Regions from separate parts of the Shewanella sp. 8A genome, predicted to be linked through region 1. Evidence: predicted binding sites of a transcription regulator. Region 1 holds the regulator's gene; the other holds the start of a gene.
What was found. The regulator MetJ, encoded in region 1, represses methionine synthesis genes. The targets are predictions, from matches to a motif close to TAGACGTCTAGACGTCTA.
Positions count from the first base shown of each region.

Region 2: metK (methionine adenosyltransferase) is a predicted target of MetJ. The motif match lies at 5,251-5,268, and genes of this name have one in related genera.

Region 1 is NZ_JAMDJP010000003.1:156,212-167,329, reverse strand. It holds gene M0413_RS03515 (bifunctional aspartate kinase/homoserine dehydrogenase II) at 1-2,107, opposite strand, end outside; gene metB (cystathionine gamma-synthase) at 2,119-3,282, opposite strand; gene metJ (met regulon transcriptional regulator MetJ) at 3,505-3,819, shown strand; gene M0413_RS03500 (sulfite exporter TauE/SafE family protein) at 3,927-4,670, shown strand; gene nrfD (NrfD/PsrC family molybdoenzyme membrane anchor subunit) at 4,803-5,747, opposite strand; gene M0413_RS03490 (4Fe-4S dicluster domain-containing protein) at 5,750-6,316, opposite strand; gene phsA (thiosulfate reductase PhsA) at 6,329-8,611, opposite strand; gene M0413_RS03480 (pentapeptide repeat-containing protein) at 9,111-9,740, opposite strand; gene M0413_RS03475 (phosphoribosylaminoimidazolesuccinocarboxamide synthase) at 10,438-11,118, shown strand, end outside.
Region 2 is NZ_JAMDJP010000035.1:33,418-44,535, forward strand. It holds gene fba (class II fructose-bisphosphate aldolase) at 1-188, opposite strand, end outside; gene M0413_RS19395 (phosphoglycerate kinase) at 387-1,562, opposite strand; gene epd (erythrose-4-phosphate dehydrogenase) at 1,689-2,711, opposite strand; gene tkt (transketolase) at 2,840-4,834, opposite strand; gene metK (methionine adenosyltransferase) at 5,311-6,462, shown strand; gene M0413_RS19415 (hypothetical protein) at 6,592-7,038, shown strand; gene M0413_RS19420 (hypothetical protein) at 7,045-7,389, opposite strand; gene M0413_RS19425 (EAL domain-containing protein) at 7,379-9,391, opposite strand; gene M0413_RS19430 (GNAT family N-acetyltransferase) at 9,517-10,077, opposite strand; gene M0413_RS19435 (GGDEF domain-containing protein) at 10,231-11,118, shown strand, end outside.

The sequences.
Region 1 (11,118 bases):
ATTCATCATCCAGCTCACCGATACGGGCAAGGAATTGCTCCAACGGAATATCCGCTAAATGGGCAGGCACTAGGGAGCGCAGCTCAATATCTTCAAGCTCGATTTCCAGACCGATTTCACGGGCTAAAATCAGCAACTTGCGCTGCATATCGCGGCCAGAAAGATCGTCCCGAGGATCGGGTTCGGTAATCCCTAAACCACGTGCTTCAATCACTAATTCCGAGAAGGGTTTGCTGGTATCGTATTTCTCAAATAACCAACACAGGGTGCCAGAGAAAATCCCACCCACGGCTTCAACGCTATCGCCACTGTTACGCAGATCGTTTAAGGCGTGCTGAATAGGTAAACCCGCGCCGCAGCTGGCGTTATAGCGCCAGAATAAACGCCGATAACCGAGTTGTTCTTTAAGCTCGCGATAAAAAGGCAGTGGGCCAGAACCCGCGAGTTTGTTTGCGCTGACCATATGGATGCCGCGCTCGAAAAACTCTGGATATTGTAGGGTTAAACTGGCACTGGCGCTGATATCTAATGCAATCAGTTCGTCACAGTTAAGTTGTTCTAATTGTTCAAATAGATGCTCGTACTGCCAAGGAGTCGCTTCAGTATCGAATTCCTGCTGCCAGCTTTCCAGATCCACACCAGTGGACTTAATCAAAGCTTTACTGGAAGTAACCAGACCGACTAACTCGACTTGCGCTTCAAGCTCTTGATTTAACGAGGGAGAAACTGACTTAAACAGCTTCACCCACGCCTCGCCAATATTACCCACACCCAGCAGCAATACGCCAATGCGTTTACGCGGGCCAGCGCAGCGGCGATGCACTTTTTGGGTCAGCAGATTAACCTGCGACTGTGGCACTAAGGTCACAAGACTTAAATCACCACTGAACAAGGGCTTAGCATCGCGGCTCAGTAAACGGGCAAAGCTGCGGCGATAATGCTCGGCATCGGCACTCACAAGCGCCACTAAACCGAGTTCGGTATTAATTTGCAGATCTTTAATGCCGAGGGCTTCGGCCTGCGCATCCAATAATTTTTGTACTTGTTTTTGGTTTTCAGCGGTATAGGCAAGCTCAAGCCGTTGATGCGCCGATACCCAATGTGCCAGTGGTGTTAATCCCGCCTCCACCAATTGCTCGAGCAGACTGGCGACATCACCCGCGATCTTAAAGCCAAATAACACCACGGCATTTAGATTGGTCACCACGGGCGCACTCGCTGAGGAACTGTGCGGCGCAATCAGGGTAAAGTCGGTATGGGAGGCATAGCTTGAACGCACGGCCAAACTCACCTCTGTGTTAAACAATGGCTGCAAGGTGCGTGAATGCAACACGGGTGAGCCTAAACGCGCCAAGCGGTCCGCTTCAGCAAGGGACATGCTCTTGAGTAATTTTGCATCGTTGATTTTATTCGGGTCAGCGTTAAATACCCCTTCAACGTCGGTCCAAATGGTCACGCGCTCAATATCGGCAAGGCTAGCAATTAAGCTGGCGCTAAAGTCAGAGCCATTGCGACCCAATAGCAAGGTATCACCGCGCTCGTTAGCACAAATAAAACCGGTGATCACTAGGCGCTCGTTAGGGTGTGCGGCCAGTAAGGCTTGTACTTTAGCGCGGGATTCTTGCACACGGATTTGCGGCACGGCGGCCTCATCTGCCACTAAAATCGAGCAGGCATCCACATGACTTGCGGCCACGCCCGATTCACGCAGCAGCGCTGCCATCAGGCGCGCCGACCAACGCTCACCAAAACTCACCACATGGTTAATTTGGTAATCATTGCGTACATCTAAAGATAATAGACTGATTAACTGAGCTTTATCCGTGGTCAAACGTTCGCGTAAATCCCGCGCTTGCTCGTTAGATAATAATTGCTCAATCAAGCCTTGCTGATAGCTGATAAGGACTTGTAATTCTTCTTGCCATAATTGGTTGCTATCGCGCAGGGACAATAATTTATATAAAAAGTTAGTGGTTTTACCCGCGGCAGACACCACCACCAGATCATCACTGTGGCCATGGGTTAACAGAATATGGGCGACTCGGCGGTAACAATCGGCATCGGCTAAGCTGGAACCACCAAATTTATGTAAGTGACAACGTGCCATCTATTATTCCTCTACTGACAAGCCGCTACGGCGGCCAATCCTGCTTGAATATCTGCAACTAAGTCGTCGGCATCTTCAATACCAACCGACAAACGTAATAGGGTGTCTTTAATGCCAGCTTCAAAACGCGCCTGCGGCTCCATCGCCCTGTGGGTCATGGTCGCGGGCACGGCTACGAGACTCTCAACGCCACCTAAACTCTCAGCCACGCTGAATAAACTTAACGCATCTAAAAAGGCGACCACTTCGGCCTCGCCGCCCTTAAGCTCAAAACTCAGCATAGCGCCAAAACCTTTTTGTTGCTTGGCGGCAATGGCATGGCCTGGATGATCCGCAAGACCTGGGTAATACACTTTACTCACGACTGGGCTGTTACTCAGTAACTCCACAATCCGCTCGGCATTAATTTGGTGCTCACGAATGCGCACAGCTAAAGTACGCAGGCCGCGCAGGGTTTGATAACTGTCGAAGGCAGAACCGGTTAAGCCTAAGGTGTTCGACCACCAATGTAAGGTCTCACCAATTTGGGGATCTTTGGCGATCACCGCGCCGCCCACCACATCACTATGGCCATTAATGTACTTCGTGGTGGAGTGGATAACGATATCGGCACCGAGCAATAGCGGTTGCTGCAAAATCGGTGACAGGAAAGTATTGTCCACTATCACTAACGCACCTACGGCGTGGCTTGCCTTGGCAATAGCTTCGATATCAACCACCCGCAGTAATGGGTTGGATGGGGTTTCAATCCACACCATTTTAGGCTGCTGGGCAATCGCTTGCTCAAGTGCTTGGCTGTCGGTTTGATCGACCACCAGCAGTTTAAATTGGCCTTTTTTCGCGAGGTTGGTGAATAAACGGTAAGAGCCACCGTAACAATCGTGAGGCACCACCAGTAAATCATCTGGGCCCAGTAAAGTGGTCACTAAGGTAATGGCTGCCATGCCAGTACAAGTCACTACACCGGTTGCGCCCTTTTCCAGCTTAGCTAAGGCATCGCCTAAGATGCTGCGGGTAGGATTGCCGGAACGGCTGTAATCAAATTCGCGAGGATTTTTATGACCATCGAAGGCGTAATTCGTCGACAGGTAAATTGGCGGCACCACGGCGCCATATTGAGTATCGCTTTCGATACCCTGACGCACTGCCAATGTGGCTAATTGACGCTCGGTCACTAATTTGCCTGCGGTCATCGGGAACTCCTAAGTTCGCAAAGAGATGTCTGGACGTCTAAATGTACCTAAGCCCAGTGGTATCGTCAATAGGCGTTAAGACGTTTAGACGTCTAAACATAAAGAAATCTGTTTGCAATCGCTAAGAAATAGTAGCAATAATTTGACTGTAATCTGTAAGGGTTTAAAATCTGCCCCGAATTTAGCGTTATAACAGGTGAGTCAATGACTGAATGGAATGGGGAATACATCAGCCCCTATGCTGAACATGGCAAGAAGAATGAACAAGTAAAGAAAATTACTGTGTCTATTCCGCTCAAAGTGCTAAAAGTCCTCACGGATGAACGTACGCGTCGTCAGGTCAACAACCTGCGCCACGCAACGAATAGCGAACTGTTGTGCGAAGCATTTTTGCATGCCTACACCGGCCAGCCTCTGCCTGATGATGCAGATCTGTCGAAAGAGTGCCCAGACAGCATCCCCGCTGAAGCGAAGCGGTTGATGGACGAAATGGGGATCGAGTGGGAAGACATGGAATAACGCTTAAGCGTCCATAATCCTGCCGTAACTAATTATTAGGGATCGTTAATGCTCATCCGGCGTGATGGGTTAAAGTAACGATCCCTATTTTGTTTTGATGGAATCCTATGTTCTCCTTGATCGATCCACAAACGCTAGCCATCGCGTCTGTGATTGTGTTTTTAGGTGCCCTCACCCAGAGTCTGATTGGGTTTGGCTTAGCCGTGGTCGCCAGTCCGCTGCTGTATATCGTCGATCCCCAATTAGTGCCTGCCCCCGTGATTGTGATGGGATTTTCCATCGCGCTACTCACCCTATTGCGTGAACGCGGCCATTTAGAATTCAATGGCTTGCAATACGCACTCATCGGTCGAGTGCCCGGTGGCTTTATCGGTGCCAGCCTATTACTGTTTGCGCCGCAGCCGATTCTTGGTCTGGCGATTGCAGCCATTGTGGCAGTCGCCGTGGTGCTCAGTTTGTATAAATTCAGTCTGCCGGTGAACAAAGCGACTCTGTTTGGCGCGGGAGTCGTCTCGGGGATCTTTGGCAATATCGCCGCCATTGGTGGCCCTCCGATGGCGATTTTATTGGCGGGTAAGGATGCTTCGCAGTTTCGCGCGGCGTTATCGGCCTTCTTTATCTTTAGTTCGACCATTGCCTTGGCGATTCTTGGGGTGACGGGCCTACTCGAAATCAAGCACTTTTGGCTGTCGCTAATGCTATTGCCCTCGGTCTTTTTAGGCTATCTCGTGGCGGGCAAACTGGTGGGAAATGTGGATAAACATAAGACCAAGATGGCGACCTTAGCCCTCTGCGCTATCAGCGCCTTAGTGCTCACGGTCAAATCAGTGATTGAGTTATTACCGCAATAACCTCATGCCAATCGCAGCCATAAAAAAAGCACCGTTTAACGGTGCTTTTTGTTGCTGTGGATACGAGTTGTCATCCATTCGAGCATCACTTAATCGCATTTAAGTGATGCTTAGTGCGCTAGCATCAATACGTTAGCTTAAGTAACTTTGGCCTGCATACACAATAAAGTGTCTCAGGGCGAGCACGCCAGTTAAGCTGGCACAGGCCACCATAATCATTGCGCCCTTAGTGTGGCGAGTCGCTGCGGGAAGCAGCATAAACAGCAATGGCACACCAAAGCCAATCCCGACGACACCAATCCAGAATACGCTTGCCCACACGCCAGAGGTGAGTGATGCCAGCGCCGCAGCCGCCGCTCCGCCCTTAAAGTACAAGGCACAGAACAACATAAACAGGAACATGATTTCGATTGCCATCACTGGCAGCTCTAAGCCATGCATTTTGGCTAAGGTCTTGTCGTGACTATCGGTTTTGAACATCACCAGCGCCAGCACCGCATTGGCCGCAGCGCCCGCTGATAAACCAGATACCAAGAACAGTGCAGGCAATACCGCAGTGTTTAGCATCGGATAGGCATTCATCGCCGAGATTAAGAAGCCAGTGTAAGCGCCTACGCCAATCGCGAGGACAAACAACAGCACTTCAATCAGCTTTCTAAAGGGCATCAGCAGCTTAGCGATAGGCGCGAGGAAACCTAAGCCCCACTTTGGCAAATCGTCACGCAGTACTAAAATCGCGTAGGCAAATGCCAAGGGTGAGTAAGCTAGCAGCGCTAATACCCCAATCGCCATAACGGACTGGAAGTTGTAGTTAATTAAGATCAACCAGAAGTGGAAAGGCTTAGTTAAATCAAACACTAAACAAGCCAAGCCTAAGCTGATTGCCACAGGGCCAATAATTGCTGCGGCCTTGAGGATATTGCTCTCAACTTGTGTTTGTTCTTGATTGAACCAACGCAAACCGATACCAATAAGCAAACTTCCGGCGGATAAACCCGCCATAAATAGATACACGGCGATGACCCAGTGCCAAGTGACGGGATCATATTGCGCCATATCGCCCCAAGTATTGTTCATAATCAAATCCCTCCTCTTTTGGTAGGAACGCGATATACCCTAGGTTTAGTGCCTAAATGGGTCTTATCTTGGTAAGTGATCTTAGTGTTGAGCAGTGTGGCCACTTCACTTTGTGGATCGTTAGCATCGCCAAACACTAAGGCATCGGTCGGGCACACAGTCACACAGGCTGGCTCTTCACCACGGGCCAAACGCGTGTCCTTACAGAAGTTACACTTGTCAGCCACTTTGGTTTCTGGATTCATAAAACGCACTTTGTAGGGACACGCCGCCACGCAGTACATACAACCCACACACTTGTCGCCGTGGATGGAAACAATGCCATCTTCGCCCACATAGGCCGCACCCGTTGGACACACCTTCACACAAGGCGCATCTTCACACTGCTGGCAAGACACCCTGTGGTACTTAAAGTGCAGATTGGGCATTTCGCCATAGGGCCCTTCGACTCTCACCTGCAAACGGGTCACCCCTTCTGGTACGCCGTTTTCACTGCGGCAAGCCACGTTACAGGCTTGGCAGCCGATGCACTTGTTCTCATCGTGCACCATCACATATCTTTTCGTCATTTGAGCCTCCAATTAGCGTTTTGCCAGCGTGACGCCAGTGGTGTGTACCGTCATGCCACACACAGGTGCGGTAATGTGGGGCAGTAAGTTTCCGCAGTGGATACCTTTGCCTGTCGCTCTAACCAACTCTTTGTTTTTAGAGCCAAAGCCCATATAAGCAAACACGGTATCGGGGCGAATGCCCGGGGTGACTAACGCATGGCCTTCTTCTGTACCTACGCTACTGGTTAAGCGAATAGGGTCGCCATTGCTGATACCTAATTTGCTCGCGGTATCTGGGTGAACCCACACAGCGTTATCCGACATCAAATTTGCCAGCATGGGCACATTGTGGGTCGCGCCATTGGTATGCACCGCCACCTTACCTTGGATAAAGTAGAGTTCATTTGGCTTTTTAAGCTGCACTTCGCGGAACTTAATGACGCCGCGTCCTGGCGCCATGGCTTCGACCTTGGCAGAGGTCAATTCAATCTTGCCGCTTGGGGTTTTAAAGCTGAGTAAACTGCCGTAGGTGCCGTCTTCATCCGCAGGTTTGGCATTGGCATAGGCCTTGGTAAATTCGGCCACCATTTTAGGTTCGCGCAACATAATCGGCTTACCGAAGCTGACAAAACCTTCGTCTTTGATCCGACGCAGCAGCTCTGTGTCGCGGTTTACCTGCAACAGTTGCAGGGTCTCCATGTTTTCCCATGGATAGAATTCACTCAGCCCCAGTTTGTGGCCAATATCCTTAAAGATTTGCCATGAAGGACGAGTATCGCCTAAGGTTTCAACTACCCGTTGACGCACATAGTAGGCAGGGTTTTTACCTGACTTGTCGGCGATTTCCTCATCGCGTTCAAGGTAAGTTGACTCAGGTAAAATCACGTCGGCATAGGCGGCGGTTTCGCTGATATACACATCGCACACGGCAACAAAGTCGAGCTTTTTCAAGGCTTCGACCACACGCGCTCTGTCGGTCATGGTTTGCATTGGGTTAGTACGGGACATCACCCAACCGTGTAATTGGTAGGGCACGGCACTTAAGGTCGCATCGAGGATGGTTTGATAAATCCCGCCCGCTGACCACATCATGGCGTACTGCTCTTCCACTTGGTCGATACGTTTTGCCGCTGGTTTTGGCATATCTTTTACGCCGGGTTTACCCAGCACAGGCGACACATCTTCACCCGCGAGCTTGTTATAATCGCTAGGCTTTTGACCTAGGTAGATACCGCCCTTACGCTCAATATTGCCAATCAATATGTTGGCAGCGTAAAGCGCGCGGCGCATTTCAAACTCTTCGGTGGTAAAGGTGGCTCTGTGACCAAAATCCACTACAGCATGGGGCGCTTTAGCCGCATATTCACGGGCAATACGGCGAATATCTTTGGCGGGCACATCGGAGATCGTTTCGGCCCACTCAGGGGTATAGGCTTTTACTTCAGCGGCAAAGGTGTCAAAGCCTTCGACATAACGCTCAACAAAGGCCTTGTCGTAAAGGTTTTCTTCAATCAATACATGGCATAAGGCTAAAGCGACGGCCACGTCGGTACCAGGACGAATCGCGTACCATTCATCGGCTTTATCGGCAACCACAGAGAATCTTGGCTCGAACACCACCAACTTAGCGCCTTTATCCATTTGCGCCGCCATCATGCCACGGGTTTCGGACATGTTGATACCTTCGTACAGGTTATGGCCGAAGTTAATAATGTATTTTGAGTTACTTAAATCGCGTTTCACCTTAGTGCCAAACATGGCCATAGCAGCAATTTCATAACCGCCGGGGCAAGTAGATGCATGGGTAAAGGTATTTGGGCTACCAAACGCCGTGGCGAGGTGGAATAAGTGTTTTTCTTGCGAGCCAGATTTAGAGGAAAACGCTACCGCCTCTGGGCCGTGAGCTTGCTTGATTTTAGTGAGATTATCGGCAATCAGTTGATAGGCTTCATCCCAACTGATTTCAGCCCATTTACCCTCGCCACGCTCGCCAACCCGTTTTAGCGGTTTAACAATCCGCTGTGGATCGTACAGCAAACTATGACCAGCACCGCCGCGGGCACAGACTTTACCGCCAAAGGATTTAGCCGCCTTATTACCGCTGATAAAGACGTTTTTACCTTCAATCACCCGCGCTGAAATCGGGCAGCGGGTCGAGCACATCTCACAGATACTGGCAATTTCTTTGCCCATGCCCTTAAGCTGCTTGCTCTCTAATGCCGCTAAACTGCCCGGCAATAAGCTAGCTAATGCACATGTTGCACCGCTGGCCCCTGCGCCCTTTAAAAAGGTTCGCCTATTAAGCTCAATCATGGTTACCTCCATCACACTCATCCACCCTTATGCGCCAATTGGCACACGCAAACTTAGGCTTTTTGTCACCACTGCGGTTAAAGGCTAAATCTGCTCACAGGTTTTTAGTTATTAATGCCAATGCCTTAAAAAACGTTGGCATTTTGCTGTTCCAGAGTGATTGTTATCTCGAAAGAGGTATGCGGCTATTGTGGTAAACCACATAGGCAAGTTGAGTGTGATCTGTGGCAACTAAAAGTTAAAATTGTTCTAAAAATTCGTGAATAAGATCAATAGTGTTGATTGGCCGTATCGATGCGTACGCTTGAGGTATTTTTACAATACGCACCACAATAAAAAGTTATCAAAAAACCTAAAAGCAATTTTAAAAACAATAAGTTAAAAAGTGATACCGCGATATCGCTGTCACAATAAACCCGTTAATTTAAAAGGATAAAATACCAGCACCGATTAGCGCGAACAGGTGCTGATATGAGGTCAGTATGAGGTTGGTATAAGGTCAATCCACCAAGGTAATATCTAAGCCATTTAACAGCCGAATCGCTTCATCGCGACTAAACTTGGCACCTTTAATTTTGTTGTTAAAAATATCAATGTCGTAATCGGTTGCCTCAGAGAAATCCGCCTCCATTAACTCAGTGCGGCCAAATAAGCTGTGGCGAAAATCGCTGTAACTAAAGTTAGCGCGATTAAACTTGCCCTCACGAAAATCTACATCCTGCGCCTTACAGCCCTCAAGTACCATTTCATCGAGCTTAAGGCCCATAAAAGAGCAGTCGTTTAAGATGCAGGTTCTAAAACTAAAAGGCGCCGCAAAGGATAATCTAGGCCAAGCGGCACGGGTCCAATCTATGCCGACCAGCTTACATTCTTCAAAACTCACACCGTTAAATTGGCTTAAGGGCACCTTGAGCAGGCTTAAATTACAGCCGACAAAACGGCAATCGATAAACTTGCAGTTACGGAATGTGCTGTCGCTAAATTGGCAATCGTGGAACTCGCATTCTTCAAACTCAAGGTCTTGCCACTGGCTTTGGCTCTCGGCTAAGGCGATAAATTGCTGCGAGAAAAAATACCGCCCCTGTGAGGCTACGCGCGCCATCATTGGCGTTTTTGCATCTGTCGTCATACTCGCTCCATACTCCCCATCACGGCTTAGGCACGTCCTGATAGGCAAATTGTCTTTTTGAATCTACAACAAATAGCTGTTAAAGCGAGAAGCGGCGCCTCAAGCTGATGCACTATAGCCGCAGATAATACCCCGATTAACGCCACTCACTACATGGCTAAATTGGCATAAATCGAATATAGGCTTAGCACTTATGCTCAACAACCTAGCTCCACAATCTAGCTTCAAACGCTTGCGAGCGACGCTCCCGCTTTAGGCATTTTCAGCTTTTACTTTTACCAGCCTTCACTTTGTGCCGACACGCCGCACAGATGCGCACAAATAGCCGTGGAAAATTTTGCGAATAAAGGTAAAATGGCGCCACTTTTCGCGGCTGTCTAACAAGGTTCTCTGGGATTAATGGTTAGCCTTTTCGAGCAAAATGGCACGGGGTTTCCCCGCTTGAGCAGACCAGTATTACTCTGGCGCCAACCTTGCTCTGCGTTTCATTTTCACCCCATATCTAGACAAACGTTATTCTCCCCATCGCCCGAAAATCCACTATTCGCTTTACGCTTAACCTTCACCAAGGCTTTACGCAAACTGAGCAATAAGCTATTGGTCAATAATAAAAAGGTGGCTAAGCATCTTATGCTTAAGCACACCGCAACGAATAAAAAACTCGTCCCTACACTCTCTATCCAAAGGAATACTCGTCATGAGTCTTGCTGATTCCGTATTAGCCGTAAACAACGATTTGCCCATCCGCACCGATAGCCCAGTTCATAGCGGCAAGGTACGTAGCGTTTACTGGCTAACCGACGCCGACAGCCGCCGTTTAATCAAAACCAAGGGCTACAATGTGCCCGAAGATACGCCGCTTGCCATTATGGTAATTAGCGATCGCATCTCCGCCTTCGACTGCATCTTCCACGGTGAAGGCGGATTAAAAGGCATCCCAGGTAAAGGCGCGGCATTAAATGCCATTTCTAATCATTGGTTTAAGCTATTTGCCGAAAATGGTTTAGCCGACAGCCATATTTTAGATATTCCGCATCCCTTCGTTTGGATAGTCCAAAAAGCCCGCCCAATTAAAGTTGAAGCCATTTGCCGCCAATACATTACCGGCTCCATGTGGCGCGCCTACTCTAAGGGCGAACGCGTATTCTGCGGTATCACCCTGCCAGAAGGCTTAGAGAAAGATCAAAAGCTGCCAGATTTGCTGATCACCCCTTCGACCAAAGGTATTTTAACTGGTATCCCAGGTGTGCCCGCGCAGGATGATGTGAACATCAGCCGCAGCGATATCGAAGCCAACTACCAAGCCTTTGGTTTTGAAAAGGTAGAAGATATCGACCTGTACGAGAAGCTGTTAAAAGATGGCTTTAAGGTGATCGCT
Region 2 (11,118 bases), on a different contig from region 1:
TTTAAGAATTGTGGACGCGCATATTTACGCGCACCCGCAGAGGCTTGCACGATAACAGGGCTGTCGGTGGCTTCTGCGGCCTGCATGATGGCGCGCATTTGCTCAAGGTTGTTTACGTTGAACGCTGGCACGCCGTATCCATGTTCTGCCGCGTGATCGAGTAGTTGTCGTAGGGAAATTAACGCCATTTTTTTAACTCCAATAATAGGGTGACTTCACATTAACGCTGGGTCACCGAGGTCGCTATCGTTTGGATGGATTTTTATGCTCAATCGCTCTAGTGATGTGTAAATCCCTTTAGAGAAGGAGCGGTTTTTTTATAATTTTTTATCATTTTTTGTGCTGTCGCGGCGCAGTGCCGCGACAGCGCAATACCTAACTCAATGTTAGGCACCGCGTTTTTTCAACATAGCTACAGCGGGTAACTCTTTGCCTTCGAGGAACTCGAGGAAAGCACCACCACCAGTAGAGATGTAAGAGACTTTATCGGCGATACCGTATTTATCGACCGCCGCTAAGGTGTCACCACCGCCAGCGATAGAGAAGGCTTTAGAATCAGCGATTGCTTGCGCGATACGCTTAGTGCCTTCACCGAATTGGTCGAATTCGAACACACCCACTGGGCCGTTCCATACGATAGTACCAGCAGACTCAATGATTTTCGCTAACGCTTCGGCGCTGTCGGGGCCAATGTCGAAAATCATGTCGCTATCGCCAACATCACTCACTGCTTTTAAGGTCGCAGCAGCCGTTGGGCTAAACTCACCCGCCACAACCACATCGGTAGGTACGGGAATATCACCACCGCGACTTTGGGCGTTCGCCACTAAGCGCTTAGCTTCATCAATTAAATCCGCTTCGTATAAGGATTTACCCACGTTGTGGCCCGCCGCAGCGATAAAGGTGTTGGCGATACCACCGCCAACCACTAATTGATCCACAATGCCGGATAAACTTTCTAATACGGTCAGCTTAGTTGACACTTTAGAGCCACCAACGATGGCCACTAATGGGCGCGCGGGGTTGTCTAAGGCTTTGCCTAACGCTTCTAATTCTTGTGCTAATAATGGACCAGCACAAGCGATGGGCGCGTATAAACCAACGCCATTGGTTGAGGCTTCTGCGCGGTGAGCTGTGCCAAAAGCATCCATCACATACACATCACATAACGCTGCCATTTTCTTTGACAAGGCTTCGTCGTTTTTCTTCTCGCCTTTGTTAAAGCGAACGTTTTCAAACACAACCACTTCGCCTACCGCAACTTCAACGCCGTCTAAATAGTCGGTCGCTAAACGGACGGTGCAAGACAGGGCTTTGGCCAAGTAATCGACTACAGGTTGCATGGAGAATTCACTGTTGTACTCACCTTCAGTTGGACGACCTAAGTGAGACATCACCATTACCGCCGCGCCTTTGGCAAGGGCTAACTCGATAGTGGGGAGTGAGGCACGCAGACGTGCATCACTGGTGACGACGCCGTTGCTGACAGGCACATTGAGATCTTCACGAATAAGCACTCGCTTACCTTGGAGATCTAAATCTGACATATTGATAATTGCCATGGTAACGCTTCCTTTTATAATCAAAAAACAAACTGGTTTTTCATCAATCGGTTAGTGTAGATGGCGATTCGGCACTCGACATCCCGTCGAATTGGCCACTACGCTTTAACCCATTGGTATCAATTCTTATCTTCGGCTTTGTTTAGCTGCAATCATCGCCAAACTGGTATCTAACATGCGATTGGCAAAGCCCCACTCGTTATCGCACCACAGCAACAATTTAACCAACTGCCCTGCGCTCACCCGAGTCTGGGTGCCATCAACAATACTGGAGCGCGGATCATGGTTAAAATCACAGGATACCAGCGGCTCGTCAGTATAGCCTAAGATGCCGTTAAATCGTCCATTGGCGGCCAATTCTAACACTTGATTGACGGTCGCAATATCCACTGTTTTATCTAATGTTACCGAAAGATCGATAGCGGTTACGTTGATCGTGGGAACGCGCACCGAAATCGCCTCAAATTTGTCCTTCATGTGCGGCAAAATCCGCTCAATACCGCGGGCAAGTTTGGTATCGACGGGAATAATCGATTGCCCAGCCGCTCGGGTGCGGCGTAAGTCATCATGATAGGCATCAATCACTTGCTGATCGTTCATCGCCGAATGAATGGTGGTAATCGCGCCGCTTTTCACACCAAAGTGTTTATCGAGTACATCAATCACAGGCACGATACAGTTGGTGGTACAAGAAGCATTGGAGACCACGGTATGCTCGGCGCGCAGTAAGTCTTGGTTCACACCGTAAACGATAGTGCCGTCAACATCGGCCGATGAAGGATGACTGATTAAGACTTGTTTGGCACCCGCGTGGACATGGGCTTCGCAGCTTTGGCGATCTAAAATGGCACCTGTCGCTTCATAGACAATATCGATGTCCATCTCGCGCCAAGGTAGCTTGGCTGGATCAGGTTCATGGAGAATTTTGATGGCGTCATCGCCAATCAGCATCTGATCATCGACTAATTTGACTCTGGGCTGAAATCGACCGTGGGTAGTATCGTACTGGGTCAAATGGACAATGGCTTCAGGCTTAGCCAACTCATTGATTGCGACAATTTGGATTTGCTGGCGTTTTCCGGACTCATATAAAGCGCGAAGGATTGAGCGGCCAATACGACCATAACCATTGATTGCGACTCGGATCATTGAGGTCTTTATTTCCTCTTAACAATACTGCATATACAAAAACGGCCTGCAAACGATTGCAGGCCGCATTATACAGATTAACCTTTCAAAAGTTTAACCTTTTGTCAGTAATCCCATCACCTAAACAATTAGCCTAGTGATTTTGCAGCGTTCAGCACATTTTCAACGGTGAAACCGAAGTGCTTCAGCAGCACGTTGCCTGGCGCAGACTCACCAAAGGTAGTCATGCCCACAACAGTGCCTTCAAAACCAACATACTTGTACCAGAAGTCAGTATGGGCCGCTTCGATAGCGATACGTTTAGTCACCGCTTTTGGCAGTACAGATTCTTTGTAAGCAGCATCTTGCTTATCAAACTCAGTGTTTGATGGCATAGAAACCACGCGAACTTGTTTGCCTTGTTCAGTCAGCGCAGCCGCAGCTTCTACCGCTAATTGCACTTCACTACCGGTTGCAATCAGGATGTACTCAGGCGTACCCGCGCAGTCTTGCAGTACGTAAGCGCCTTTTGCCACATTGGCTAATTGCTCAGCAGTACGTGCTTGAGCCTTCAGGTTCTGACGGCTAAATACCAGCGATGTTGGAGCATGGCGACGTTCGATAGCCGCTTTCCACGCTACTGCAGTTTCAGCCGCGTCACATGGGCGCCATACCGCCATGTTTGGCGTCATACGCAGGTTAGCTAATTGCTCAACGGGTTGGTGCGTTGGACCGTCTTCACCTTGACCGATAGAGTCATGGGTATAAACGAAGATGTTTTGAATTCCCATCAGTGCAGACATACGTACAGCGTTGCGTGCGTATTCCATGAACATCATAAAAGTCGCACCGTAGTTGATGAAACCACCGTGCAGAGACACACCGTTCATGATGCCGCTCATACCGAACTCACGCACACCGTAGTACACGTAGTTACCCGCTGGATCTTCTTGAATACCTTTAGAACCTGCCCACAGGGTCAGGTTAGAACCTGCTAAGTCAGCACTGCCGCCCAACAGTTCTGGCAGCATAGCGCCAAAGGCTGCAATCGCGTTTTGTGACGCTTTACGGCTCGCAATGCCTTCGCCTTTGGCTTGGCATTCTTGGATAAAGGCTTGTGCTTTGGCTTCGAAATCAGCTGGTAATTCACCTTTCAGAACGCGGCGCTCATATTCAGCAGCTAATTCTGGGTAAGCAGCAGCGTAAGCGGCAAACTTGTCGTTCCATGCAGCTTCACGCTCAGCACCCACTTCTTTCGCATCCCAACCAGCGTATACGTCGGCAGGAATTTCGAATGGCGCATGTGGCCAACCTAAGAATTCACGGGCTGCAGCGATTTCTGCATCACCTAATGGTGCGCCGTGGCAATCGTGGCTGCCAGATTTGTTTGGCGAACCAAAACCGATAATGGTTTTGCAGCAGATCATGGTTGGTTTGTTGGTCACAGCTTTTGCCGCTTCGATAGCTGCGCGAATGGCATCGCTGTCGTGACCATCGACGTTAGCAATTACGTGCCAGCCGTATGATTCGAAACGTTTTGGCGTGTCATCGGTAAACCAGCCTTCAACATGGCCGTCGATAGAGATGCCGTTGTCATCCCAAAATGCGATCAGTTTGCCTAGGCCTAAGGTACCTGCCAGAGAACACGCTTCGTGGGAAATACCTTCCATCAAGCAGCCATCGCCGAGGAAGCAGTAAGTGTAGTGGTCAACAATCTCATGACCTTCACGGTTAAACTGTGCCGCTAAGGTTTTTTCTGCAATCGCCATACCCACAGCGTTGCTGATCCCCGCACCTAATGGACCCGTGGTGGTTTCAACACCTGGGGTGTAACCATATTCTGGGTGACCTGGGGTTTTAGAATGTAACTGACGGAATTGCTTCAGTTCATCCATTGGCAGATCGTAGCCAGTGAGGTGTAATAAAGAGTAGATCAGCATAGAGCCGTGACCGTTAGAGAGGATAAAGCGGTCTCTATCTACCCATTTCGGATTGTTCGGGTTGTGCTTAAGGAAATCATTCCACAGCACTTCAGCAATATCTGCCATGCCCATTGGGGCGCCTGGGTGGCCTGAGTTTGCTTTTTGAACTGCATCCATACTTAACGCACGGATTGCGTTGGCGAGTACTTTACGGGAAGACATGCTCTCTCCTGCTTAATTTGTGGGGTCTAGCGGGCAATTTGGACGCATATTTTCCCCTACATAGCGAAGCGACGCAAACGAAAATTCATCACAATCTCGCCTTACCATCGCCAATAGAACTTTTTGCGATAAAAAATGGCTTAAGGATGAACTATTCAAGCCAATGATTCGTAGTTTAAGTCGCTATGACAATACTCTGTACAATTTCCCCCAAAGCTCGTCTCGGTGGAAAAGAGGAAATGCCGCCGCGTATCCTTAACGGAATTAGATGGATTTTAAACACTTTTAATTAATTATTTTCAATCAGTTAAATGACTAACATGCTTTTTAGTTCAAATTTTAAAGCTGAGATTTACCTCACTAAGTACAGAAATATTTAGCTTTGGGGGTGTCATGGCGATGAAATTCCACTAAAATAGCCGTCTAGATGTAGATGCTTCTACACGTTTGATTGCTAACAACGAGATTTTCCTACTATGGCAAAGCACTTGTTTACTTCTGAGTCGGTCTCAGAAGGTCATCCCGATAAAATTGCAGATCAGATTTCTGATGCTGTGCTAGACGCGATTCTGGCCCAAGATCCCAAAGCACGTGTCGCGTGCGAAACGTATGTCAAAACTGGCATGGTATTAGTAGGTGGCGAAGTGACCACCTCTGCCTGGGTTGATATTGAAGAGCTGACCCGTAAAACGGTTCGTGAAATTGGTTATATCCATTCTGATATGGGCTTCGATGCCGATTCTTGCGCCGTATTAAACGCGATTGGTAAACAGTCTCCAGACATCAACCAAGGTGTTGACCGCGCGGATCCAAAAGAGCAAGGTGCCGGCGACCAAGGGTTAATGTTTGGTTATGCCAGCAACGAAACTGACATTCTGATGCCAGCGCCTATTACTTTTGCACACGCATTAGTGAAGCGTCAATCTGAAGTGCGTAAAAACGGCACTCTGCCATGGTTACGCCCAGATGCGAAAAGCCAAGTCACCTTCGCTTACGAAGACAACAAGATTGTTGGTATCGATGCGATCGTACTGTCTACCCAACACAGCCCTGATATCGCCCAAGCGGATTTGATTGAAGGCGTGATGGAAACCATCATCAAACCAGTTCTGCCAGCACAATGGCTGAGCAAGGACACTAAATACTTCATCAACCCAACTGGCCGTTTCGTGATCGGTGGTCCTATGGGTGACTGTGGTTTAACCGGTCGTAAGATCATCGTGGATACCTACGGTGGTATGGCGCGTCACGGTGGTGGTGCATTCTCTGGTAAAGACCCATCAAAAGTTGACCGTAGTGCTGCTTACGCTGCCCGTTACGTTGCGAAAAACATCGTAGCAGCGGGTCTGGCAGACCGTTGTGAGATCCAAGTGTCTTACGCTATCGGTGTAGCTGAACCGACTTCTATCAGTGTTGAGACTTTCGGTACGGGTAAAGTATCTGAAGAAGTCTTAATCAAGTTAGTCCGTCAACACTTCGACCTGCGTCCATACGGCCTGACTGAGATGTTGAACTTAGCTCGTCCAATTTACCAAGCGACAGCCGCTTATGGTCACTTTGGCCGCAGCGAATTCCCATGGGAAGCGACGGATAAAGCTGACGCACTGCGCGCCGATGCAGGTCTGTAATCTACATTAAGCTCATGCTTTTACAAGAAAAAACCGCCTAATGGCGGTTTTTTTATGCTTAGGATGTATTGCCTAACCCCATTACTCTCAACAAAATGGCTTTCACTGTAGGCAAAAGACAGAGACTCAATGAAGCCGTTAATCGCACAACTCCAATTCTGCTCTTGGGCGACCAAGGTAGGCCATCACGAGCCCATGGCCAACACCTTAGGCAGCCTAGACATAGCCACTTGCCTTGAAAGGGAGCCCGGCCGTTTTTTCGAACCGCCCTACACTGAACCCTATGAAAGCTTATGTGTTAGCGACCATCAACAAGCCAACAGATTAAAGCCCCAAGTATCTAGTGAAATCGTCGCTCAAATAGCGAAAACCGCCTATCTGGAAACGTGGAAAATAATGACCGTTGCCGAGATTTGCGCACTAGTCGCAGATGATGCCGATACCTTAGCCACCTTATTGTTAGCCGAAGTCACGCTCTGTGACTTCACAAAAGAACGTTTTGCCTGGTACTTGCAGGGACGGCTTCCTTTTGGCTATCAAGGAAATTACCCGACGGGGGAATGGTTAATTCTGTGATCCGGATTAACAGTGGTCAAAATGGGCGTTTTGCATACACAGCAGATTTATCTGCGCAGCGGATAACAGTGCACACTCTTGTTCGCCAATTATCCTTGCACCTTGAACGACCTCAGGCGTTAAACATACTATAGCCGCACTGTAAGCATTGGTGCGGCCGCAATCGAGCCAACAATCTTCAATCTGTAACCAATAATGGGGGCGACTATCTTCGCAATCGACTTCAAATCCTTGGGCCTCACATTGCTGCAAGGCACACTCGGATAATAATACGCGCAGGTTGTCCCACGCCGATAAACTAGTCTGGGCATAGTTAGCCAACAAGATATTGACCAAGGATTTACTCACCATTTATCTCCAACCAAAAGGCTTTAGCATCGGGTCCTGGCATTGCCTTGGCATATAACCAACCTTGCACATAAGCAACACCAGCTTCTTTTACAAACTCGGCTTCAACACGGGTTTCAACCCCCTCAGCTGTCAAGCTAAAACCTAAACTACTACAAAGCTTGCAAATTTGCAGATATAAAGTACGACCTTTAGGCTCACTGGCATTGGCGAGAATACTGCGATCTAGCTTAATACCATCGACATTGATTCGACTCAGTAGACTTAAACTCGAAAACCCAGTACCAAAATCATCCAACCAAAAACGGAAACCACACTGCTTAAGCTGTTTGATACTGCTATCAATGCGGCTTATATCCAACATGAATGCCGATTCTAACATCTCAATTTCGACCTGATGAGCAACACTACCTAATCTATCATTCATAATCGCTAATAATTGACTATCGGTGATGTTATTTGGGTCAATATTGATACTGACCTTAGGAAAAAAGCCCTCTAATGCCCAACGAGCAAGATCTTCTGCAACGGTATTAATTACAAAACGATCAATAATGTGGGAATAGCCCGCACGTTGAAACGCATCAATAAAATAAGGGCCTTTTAAGGCCCCATACTCATCCCGAAGACGAATTAGCGCCTCAAATCCAACCACTTTACCATCAATTAAAGCAATCTTAGGTTGATAGTGAAGCTGCAATTCACCGGCTAACACCTCTTTGATGGTTTTCTCTAAATTAATTTCAGCCTTTAAAGACTCTGACTGTTTTTTTAGATAATGTGTTTCATTCATCAGCTCAATATCTGCTTGAAATTGAATCCTTTTCATAAGTTCTCGATCGAACTCATAGTGTTCACTCATTAAAGAAAATCGCTGTACAAATGGTAGATAAATCAACACACCGATAGCTATCAAAAAACATTGAAATAACACAGCACTAAAATGCCCACTCGCCATATAAGCATTAATAAATGGAGGTGTTATCCAAGGAAAGCTATGAGCATCAAATTCTAGAATACCTATACTGATGGCGCTATAGGCCAATATAAAATTCACTATGGGCGAGAGTATAAATGGCAATAATAATCTAGGGTTAAAAATAATAGGTAAACCATAAATCAATATTTCATTGATATTGAAAAATGCAAAGGGCGTTGCAATCTTAGCAATATGGCGTGTTGCACTGTCTTTAGAACTAATGAAAATAGCAATAATGAGCGATAAAGTCGCCCCGCTGCCACCGTAAAGAATAAACAAATCCATAAATTGACTAGCGGTTAGATTAGGTACAACCTCAGTCAAGCCATTATCGACACCAATTAATAGTAGGTATGCATTATCACCGTGCACACCGAAGCTCCAGAGCACATGGGTTAATAAAATACGGATAAACAATTGGATCCCAATACTAGCGGTTTGCAAAGTATCAATTAGTGGCGAAAAAAACCAACTAAGTAAGGCAGATGCTTCGGTAACAAGCATCAATATAACCATAAAACAAATAACTACTGGCAAAAAAATATTCAGATGCTGTTTTAAGTATCGACTCAATGCTTTTCCTTTTACTAAGTCTAGCCATCGCCAAGTAACCAATATGCGCAATAGATATGCCGTTAAAATCGGTAATAAAACCACTCGAGGATCACCTAAAACCACATAAACATAATCAATGCTAAGTACTTCCTCTGTGGTTGGCACATGCAAAGCCAGTAAGATGCTAAAGGAGATTGAGCACACAACAATCGCAGAAAGCTGAAGATATTTGGCAAAATGGAAGGAAAGAGAAATAAGCGCAAGCAACGGAAATATCTTTGCAAGCTGCACTGAAAAAAATGTTAAGCCATAAAAAAATGCCGTTGTTTGCCATTCCGGGATCCAACTACTTAATAACGCTATAACCAGTGATAGTAGTGAGTTAACAAGAATAAATGGCAGTAACGCGATAAAGGACTCACGTACAGAGATAAGAAAACTTCTGTCCAGAAAATTTCGAAGTTCAAACATGATATCAGGGTTATTATTGCCAACTATTTAATAGAACATAGTCGATCAATCTTTTAGGACACAATCAACCTAAAAAATACTGATTTTTGAAAGCAGAACAACGTAACATATGGCGGGAAAACGAGTTAACGATGAGCGAGTGCATATGAGCGAATATCAACACTCATAATATAATAATCCCTATCAGAAAAAGTAAAAAAATCTGCAACTTGCATTTTAGCTTTACGAGTATGCGCCGCCAAAGAACGCTCATTTTCATCAGCTATAAACGTCACCAGATAAGTAAAACTAGGCGCAACTTCTCGGTAAATGCGAGTAACAAGTGCCTCAAAAACGCCTTGGCCACGATATGCTTTATCAACCCAGATAGGGCCGTATTGACAGCTGTTTTGCACCGTTAATTGAGGACCATCGCCATTGATTCGATTCAATCTTTTCAACAAATTGCGATAAATTGGCCAGGTCTCAAAAAACGACCAACGTCCCGCAATCACATAACCTATAATGCGTCCGTTAATTTCAGCGACCACAATCCAATGCTTATCAATTAGCTGAGTTAATTCATTACGATTAAATGCTTGCCCTTCCAAATTGACACCATTAGACATTAACTCATCATTGAGATGCTGGCGCTCTAACGCGGCCAATATATCAACATCTTGTTTAGTTGCTAATCGCGTTTGCATCAGAGGTATGTCCAAGTTGAGCTTATCGCTAGATTTTAAGCGCGTCAGTATACTTAAATAAATACTAAAGACTTTATCTTTTAGGAAAAAATTTGCTAATAACGCTATTGTTTCCCACACTTATTGAATTGTAGGTCATTCACTCGCCATTTTATGCTGCCAGAGACTATCAATCCCCAAATCAGTGTGCTTGACAACGATCTACTTCAAGTCAATTTAGGTCGTTGGATGCAACAATGCGAATTAATAAAAAGTTACTACAGCGCTACCCACGTGTTTGTATTACAGATAACGCAATCGGGTTTTGAAGTGATCGTCAGTTCTGTCAGCGAAACGCCGCTTTTTACTTCTGGCACGCTTTTTCCAAATAACTTCCCGCTCTTTGAAGCATTAAAAAATAGCAACATAGACGGAGATTATCTCAATTTAAGCCGCTTTATGCTCGATGAACTTCCAAGAGATTTTGACGGAATTCAATACATTCTGTCCCGCCCTATTGCATGGCCAGATGGCAGTCAATTTGGTTCACTATGCGTGTTAAACCCCCATATGGCCGATCCTTTAAGCAACAGCGCCATGCTTGAACCTTTCCAAATCCTGCTTCAGCAGGAATTATCCCTGTTATGTCAAAACCATAGAATCGAATCGCTATCAATGCGCGATCAAGAGACCGGCATGCTCAACCATTACGGCTTTATGATGATGGCTCCTAGGCAACTCAATCTTGGACGACGCTTTGGCGCCCATGCGGGGATTCTTTTCTTCGAATTGATTGAAGCTGACACGCCGGAAAAACGCTTAGAAGAGAAACATCACAGGCTCCTCGGTAATTTGGTTCAAGATACCATTCGCACCGCCGATGTTGCAGCCCATTTCAGCGCGACTCAGTTTGTGGTGTTAGCCTTTGTCGATAGCGAACGCGATATATTGCACATTATAAAGCGGGTCGAAAAACAATTAGAACAGCAAAATCATCACCTTAAACTCGATTCCAGTTACAGTTTCTTTACCCCTGAATCGACGGCTAAGTTAGCGCCCATG